Alkalinema sp. FACHB-956: one gene and its partner. The main gene of each other region encodes a partner of the protein of the gene in region 2 in a complex. Links are inferred from orthologs where the notes say so. Each region holds a gene or a part of one and is shown on either strand. Other genes may lie near its edges.

Evidence for each region. The genes of interacting proteins can lie anywhere in the genome.
Region 1: the proteins of mnmE (region 2) and mnmG are in contact, whole or in part, in a solved structure (PDB 9HIP), measured with the Escherichia coli proteins. The link is inferred for Alkalinema sp. FACHB-956 from one-to-one orthologs.

Annotation. Positions count from the first base shown.
Region 1 is NZ_JACJRC010000001.1:330,525-334,045, forward strand. The notes cover bases 575-3,521. They hold mnmG (tRNA uridine-5-carboxymethylaminomethyl(34) synthesis enzyme MnmG), read right to left. Parts: upstream 3,030-3,521; coding sequence 1,119-3,029; downstream 575-1,118. Other genes in these bases: murD (UDP-N-acetylmuramoyl-L-alanine--D-glutamate ligase), read left to right, coding at 575-1,071; pbpC (penicillin-binding protein 1C), read left to right, coding at 3,376-3,521. In the rest of the region: more of murD, read left to right, coding at 1-574. UniProt on the Escherichia coli protein: NAD-binding protein involved in the addition of a carboxymethylaminomethyl (cmnm) group at the wobble position (U34) of certain tRNAs, forming tRNA-cmnm(5)s(2)U34.
Region 2 is NZ_JACJRC010000008.1:167,161-171,196, reverse strand. What follows is about bases 571-3,458. They hold mnmE (tRNA uridine-5-carboxymethylaminomethyl(34) synthesis GTPase MnmE), read right to left. Parts: upstream 2,776-3,458; coding sequence 1,366-2,775; downstream 571-1,365. Other genes in these bases: H6G21_RS11550 (GNAT family N-acetyltransferase), read right to left, coding at 3,427-3,458; H6G21_RS11555 (GNAT family N-acetyltransferase), read right to left, coding at 2,922-3,404; H6G21_RS11565 (Uma2 family endonuclease), read left to right, coding at 791-1,333; H6G21_RS11570 (Uma2 family endonuclease), read left to right, coding at 571-745. In the rest of the region: H6G21_RS11575 (DUF29 domain-containing protein), read left to right, coding at 1-90; more of H6G21_RS11570, read left to right, coding at 197-570; more of H6G21_RS11550, read right to left, coding at 3,459-3,993. UniProt on the Escherichia coli protein: Exhibits a very high intrinsic GTPase hydrolysis rate. Involved in the addition of a carboxymethylaminomethyl (cmnm) group at the wobble position (U34) of certain tRNAs, forming tRNA-cmnm(5)s(2)U34.

The DNA.
Region 1 (3,521 bases), on a different replicon or contig from region 2:
TGGCGAAATTTGCGCGATCGGCCCTGGGTCGCGATTACCGGAACCAATGGTAAAACGACGACGACGGCCTTAGTGGCGGCAATTTTTCAAGCCGCTGGCCACCATGCTCCGGCCTTTGGCAATATTGGCTATGGGGCCTGTGAAGTGGCATTGCTGGAGCAGCAGCCAGACTGGTGTGTGGCGGAGTTAAGCAGTTATCAAATCGAATCTGCGCCCACGATCGCGCCGCAGATTGCCCTGTGGACAACATTTACACCAGATCACCTCGCTCGCCACAAAACCATGGCGAATTATTTTGAAATGAAAGCGCGATTACTAGCGCGATCACAAATGCAAGTGTGGAATGGGGATGATCCCTACCTACGGCAGTTGGGCCTAGAGCAGGGCTTTCCGGTGCGGCAGAATGCTTGCTGGACGAGTGTTTCCGGTAAAGCTAATTTAGTGGGCAATCCTGAGTTAGGGATTTGGATCGAAGACAATCAAGTGGTTTTTCGGGGTGAGGCTGTACTCGCCGCAGATGCGTTACGAATGCCGGGAAGCCATAATCTACAGAACTTGTTAATGGCGGTGGCAACAGCCAAGTTGGCAGGTATTGACAATGCAGCGATCGCTCAAGCAATTACGGAATTTCCTGGCGTGGAACATCGGTTAGAACAGGTGATTTGCTGGCAGGGCATTGACTTTATCAACGATAGTAAAGCCACTAATTATGATGCAGCGGAAGTAGGGTTGGCATCCGTCCAAGCTCCGGCCATTTTGATCGCAGGTGGTGCACCCAAGGAAGGGGAAGATGGGGCGTGGCTCGCTCAAATTCAACGATCGGCGGCAGCGGTGTTACTGATTGGAGACGCCGCGGAACGGTTTGCCCAGCGCTTGCAGACTGTGGGATACAGTAATTGCGAAATTGTGGAAACGATGGATCGGGCCGTTCCCCGATCTGCGGAATTGGCGAAGGCGTTGGGAGCGAAGGTGGTGTTGCTGTCTCCGGCCTGTGCCAGTTTTGATCAGTATGACAATTTTGAACAGCGGGGCGATCATTTCAAGCGCCTCTGCTTAGAGACGCTCGGTTAAGTACGGCATTTGGTGAAGCATCAGGGAGTCTACGGATGCCCCATGATTTACGGCGCGATCGCCGTTGGGGTTTGTCGAGCTTGGATTTCGAGATAAATTAGCAGTGCATTAATATCCGCCGGATTGACGCCGCCAATGCGTGATGCTTGACCGATCGTTAAGGGGCGTACTTTACTGAGTTTTTCCCGCGCTTCTTTCGACAGGGTGGCAATGCTCACGTAGTCCAAATCCGCTGGCAGTTTACGGTGTTCCTGGCGGGCGATTTGTTCGATCTGCGTTTGCTGGCGGTGGATGTAGCCTGCATACTTAATATCGATTTCTGCGCCTTCCTTTTCCGATCGATCTAACTCCAGGTTGCCTAAATTGAAGCGATCGAGATCAACGTAGTGAAACCCTGGTTTACGCAACAGTTCCGCTAGGGTAATTGATCCTTTGATGGCTTGTTGAGTGTGGTCAGCAATGGCTTTACCAAGTTCGTCGTGTTCCTTCACCCGTGTTGTATGCAATCGCTCCTTTTCTGCGGCAATGTTTTCCTGTTTGCGCGTAAACAATTCCCAACGTCGATCGTCGATCAGCCCAATCTCCCGACCCAGGGGCGTTAAGCGTTGATCCGCATTGTCCGATCGTAGGATTAAGCGATACTCCGATCGACTCGTTAACATCCGGTAGGGTTCCCGCAAATCCTTCGTGCACAGGTCATCAATTAACGTTCCCAGATAACTCCCTTCGCGCGGGAAAATTATTTCACGCTCCCCCCGCACCAAGCGCGCCGCATTCACCCCTGCAACAAACCCTTGGGCAGCAGCTTCTTCGTAACCCGTTGTGCCGTTAATCTGGCCAGCACAGAATAGCCCTTGAATTTTCTTAGTCATCAAGGTGGGATAGCATTGCGTGGCTGGGAGGTAGTCGTACTCCACCGCATAGGCCGGACGCAGCATGACGCATTTCTCCAGTCCCGGTAACGATTGCAACATCGCTAGCTGCAACCGTTCTGGCAATCCCGTGGAAAATCCTTGGACATAGATTTCAGGAATGTCTCGGCCTTCCGGTTCCAGGAAAATTTGATGACTTTCCTTATCAGCAAAGCGGACGATTTTATCTTCAATGCTGGGGCAATAGCGCGGGCCTTTGGCATCCACCCAGCCGCCGTAGACTGGGGACAGATGCAGGTTTTCCCGAATAATCCGGTGGGTCTCCGCCGTGGTGCGGGTCAGATAGCAGGGCACCTGGAGCCGCTCTTGCCAAGCCGTTGGGTCAAAGCTAAACCACCGCACGTCCTCATCTCCTGGCTGCGGTTCCAGGATATCGAAGTTGATCGATCGGCGATCGACACGGGCCGGAGTTCCCGTTTTCAGCCGTCCCGTTTCAAAGCCGAGACGATTCAGGGTATCGGTCAAGCCCGTAGCCGCAAATTCGCCCGCCCGTCCCGCTTCCATGGATTTATCACCCACCCAAATGCGTCCCCCCAGGAAGGTGCCCGTGGTGAGAATGACCGCTTTGCAGGCAAAGGCAACGCCAAAGTAGGTTTGCACGCCGATAATGTCGTCATTGGCCCCCAGAACCAAATCCGTCACCATCCCTTCCCGCAGGGTGAGGTTGGACTCCGTTTCCACAATCCCCTTCATGACAGCGGCGTATTCCCGCTTGTCCGACTGCGCGCGCAAGGCCCAGACCGCAGGGCCACGGGAGGAGTTGAGAATGCGCTTTTGCAGGTAGGTTCGATCGGCGACCCGACCCATTTCGCCGCCCAAAGCATCAACTTCATGCACCAGTTGGGACTTGGCGGGCCCACCGATCGCCGGGTTACAGGGTTGCCATGCCACCCGATCGAGGTTCAGCGTCAGCAACAGGGTGCGACAGCCTAAGCGTGCCGAGGCCAGCGCTGCTTCGCAGCCGGAATGGCCCGCGCCAACCACAACAACATCGTAGGCATCGATAAAGTCAACAGGTGCGTTCATGGGCTATAGGGATTGTTGAACGATCGAGCAAATCGGGCTGGCACTCCCAAATTGTTTGATGAGGATACCAACCCCCTATTTTAGCGGGTATCTTCAATCCTCGGGTGATGGGATTGTCAGCGTTGTGGGGAATGGCCTTGGCGGGGGCGATTGGGATCGCGATCGTTGCGAAATGCAATGAAATACGGGCGATCCGCAGGGCGCGATCGTAGAATCGAGACAGGGGGACTGCTGCAATTTCAGGTGTAATTTCAGTCGAGTGAATATTTCCAGAAGGACTTTGAAGATCAGGACTTTGAAGATATTGTTGCGGGTTCTCCCGTGATTCTGCCTAAGTGATTCCGTTATGGCAAAACCCCAGTGGTTAGGTTGGTTGATAGCGTTACCCAGAAAAGTGTGGCTCACGATCGCTGGGCTGATGCATGATGATGGGCACGGTCGGCCATCCAGCAACCGTCGTCGCTGGCGGTGGAATCGTTGGAAAATTCTGCT
Region 2 (4,036 bases):
CAGGAAACCAATTTGCCTGATGCAACGTTTCCCGAAATTGGCCCCTATGAGTTGACTCAGGTAATCGATTTAGACTTCTTACCCGAGTAAGGCCAAATTGCTTTATCACTGCTACCGATCCGATCCCCCTCGCTCTTCTTTTACAATGCATATAGAAGTTTATGCGTTGTGGATTTACTGTTGTAGGGTTTAGCCTATGCACACCCTGGCCAAATGGTCTGTTGATGACTATCACCACATGATTGACGCGGGGATTCTTCACGATCGGCGCGTTGAACTGTTGGCTGGAGACATTATTGAAATGACGCCCGAAAAACCGATTCACTACAGCCGAGCCCGACGCACCAGCCAATACCTAGCGATCTTACTCCAAGGACTAGCCGATGTTCGGTTCAATGGCCCCATTACCTTGGCAAACTCCGAGCCGGAACCTGATGTCGCGATCGTTCAAATTTCCGATATAGGGTACGAAGATCGCCATCCTGGTGCAGAAGATATTTTCTGGTTGATTGAAGTGGCGAACAGCAGTCTACAAACCGATCTGACCTTGAAAGCAGCGCTCTACGCCCAAGCTGCTATTCCGGAATATTGGGTCATTGATTTGGCCGATCGGCGGCTCCATCTTCTGCGCCAACCCCAGGGTGATCGCTACCAACAGCAAACCATTCTGACCACTGGAACTCTCATACCGCTTGCATTTCCAGAGATTACGATTGAGGTCGATCGCCTCTTAAACCGTCTCTGATTTTAACGCTAGTTCCTCTACTCTAATCCCTTTACGCTAATGCCCATACACACCCTGGCCAAATGGTCGGTTAATGACTACCACTGCATGATTGACGCGGGAATTCTTCGCGATCGGCGCGTTGAACTGTTGGCTGGAGATATTGTTGAAATGACGCCTGAAAAACCAATTCATTACAACACAGCCAATTTGAGCGCGGATTATTTGCGGGAACTATTGCGCGATCGGGCCTACGTGCGGTTTAACGGCCCAATTACCTTGGCAACTTCCGAACCCGAGCCCGATATCGCGATTGTGCAACGGCCTGGTATGCAGTACAACGATCGCCATCCCAACCCCAATGATATTTTCTGGTTGATTGAAGTGGCGAACAGCAGTCTACAAACCGATCTGACCTTGAAAGCAGCGCTCTATGCCCAAGCTGCTATTCCGGAATATTGGGTCATTGATTTGGCCGATCGGCGGTTCCATCTTCTGCGCCAACCCCAGGGTGATCGCTACCAACAACACACGATACTAACCACTGGAACTGTTACACCACTTGCATTTCCAGAGATTGCGGTTGAGGTCGATCGCTTGCTGAATTAGCTGAATTAATCGCCGGTTATTTCCCAATCCAGTTATTTCCCAATACAGAACCGACTAAAAATACGATCGAGAACGGATTCCGTCACATCCTCACCCAAAATCTCTCCCAACGCCGCGATCGCCCCCCGCAGATCGATCGTCCAAAAATCCAGTGGTAACTGTTGCGAGATCGTTGCCTCCACCTGCTCCAATGCCACCTTCGCACGGGTTAACGCCGCTGCCTGCCGTTGATTAATCGCTAAATCCAAGTTTGCGGCTTGGGTTTCTCCTGCCTGCACTGCTTGCAAAATCGCCTGCTCTAACGCCTCAATGCCTTGATTGCTAGCCGCTGCTGTCGTAACAATTCGTGTTTCCGGTAGCGTTAATTGTGTTGTAATTTCCGCAATCGTCATTGCTGGGTCAACTAAATCGACTTTATTGACGATCACAATCAACGGTTTATCACTCACCTGTTGATAAATTTCCCTCTCCCCAGCAGTCCACCCTTGATCCGCCGCGATCGTGAATAAGACCAAATCAGCGGACTGGGCTGCTTGCCGCGATCTCTCTACTCCAATGCTTTCGACTAAATCCTCCGTTTCTCGAATGCCCGCCGTATCCAAGACCTGAATGGGAATGCCCCCCACAACCAACTGCGACTCCACCACATCCCGCGTCGTCCCCGGTAGTTCGGTGACAATCGCCCGATCGCTGCGACTCCAAGCGTTGAGCAAACTGGATTTTCCCACATTGGGCCGACCCACGATCGCCACCTTCAAACCCGTCCGCAGCAGTTCCCCCCGATCGGCAGTCGCTAGAATGCGATTCACATCAGCCACCACTTGGGCAACGCTAGCCACCACCTGTGCTTCATCCAAGGGCGGCAAATCATCTTCAAAATCGATTCTGGCTTCCACCTCCGCCAGAATATCCAAACAAGTGGTGCGTAGATTACGAATCGGTTGCGCCAGCTTGCCTTGGATGCCCGCCAGGGCCGTTGCCGCTGCCTGGGGCGATCGGGCACCGACTAAATCCGAAATGCTTTCCGCCTGCGTCAAATCAATCCGTCCATTCAAAAAGGCCCGCAGCGTAAACTCTCCCGGTTGGGCCAGCCGCGCACCCTGGGCAATACAGACTTGTAACACCTGCTGTACGGCAATAATGCCCCCATGGCAGTGGAACTCGACCACATCTTCCTTGGTATACGATCGCGGAGACAGCATGACCAATAGCAATGCTTCATCGATTGTTGTCTGTGTTGCTGGATCTTTCACAAAGCCGTAGAGGATGCGATGGCTTTCCCATACCTGCTGACCGGGTGTGTGGAAGATCTGCCGCGCGATCGCCACTGCCTCACTCCCGGACATCCGAATAATGCCGACGCTGCCCTGTTCCGGCACGATCGCCGTTGCGATGGCCACGATCGTGGGAGATGCAGCGATAGGGGAGGGAGAAGATATCATAGATTTGCTGGTCGGGGGAATAGAAACCATGAGATCCAAAAATGAGATCTAAAAATAAAATCTAAAAACGTACGTAACTATCCAAGAATTTAGCCATTTACATCGATCGTAATTCCGCAAGATTATCTAACCTATGATCAATTAACTTAGGAATCGGAGAGTACATTGCTTAAAACTTTTTCCATTCTATAGTTTACAAATATTTCACCTCGGGAACTCACTTGCTGTTGGCAAATGGTAGAAAAACCCATTGCTTCAAAAAATAATTTTGCTGTAATACTAGATTCTACAAACAGTCTAGGCAGTGATAACTCTAAAGCTTTACGCTCGATCGCCTGATAAAGTTGTCTGCCCACACCACAGCGTTGATAATCCCGATGGCAGTAAAAGCAATCAATGTGACCGTTAGGTTCTAATTCCCCAAATCCTGCAATCACACCCTTGTCATCTGCTACATAGGTAAAGCGATCGGCGCAAACCTCCGCCCAATTCCTGAACTGTAGATTCTCCGGGGCCCACGCCTGGACCTGTTCCAGTGAGTAATCTGGGCGATTCACGGTGCGCACCGTGTCATGAAAAAGTTGGGCGATTTGTTCTGCATCCTTTGGTGTAAATAATCGTATATCCACCCGATCGACCTTCCTGAGTTTTCTAATGATCCTTTAGTTGCCAATGGGGATTGGTTAAACTCACCAGAATATGATCTTCCCAAACACCGTTAATTAATAAGTAATTTTTAGCTTCGCCTTCAATCACAAATCCCAACCGCTTTAATAAATTGCCACTGCGCTGATTGCGAGGCATGTAACTAGCCTGAATGCGATGGTAATTCATGGTGCAAAACACATGGTCGATCGCGGCTTGTAACGCTTCCTGCATTAGCCCCTGTCCTTGCTTCTTCTCCGCGAGCCCATAGCCCAAGTTACAGGCATAAAACGGATAGCCCATAAATTGGGTGAAGTTGGCCATGCCAATGACAACGCCCGGTGACTGTCGATCGAAGAGAAAAAGACGTAGCGCCTGCCCCTGTTGATAATGCTTAAAATTGCGAGCCACTTGTCCCCGCCAAAAATCCCTTGTCAGCCAGCCTTCTGGGGGTAACGGGGTAAAAGGATGATGGAAGGCATCGTTATCCCGGAGATACTGGAGAATTTGCGGGACATCTTTTTGACAGGCTAGGCGGACAATTAAACGCGGAGTTTCTAGCGCAACGGGCATGTTTTCAATAGGACTCGGTAACAGAACTCACCAACGGAAAACG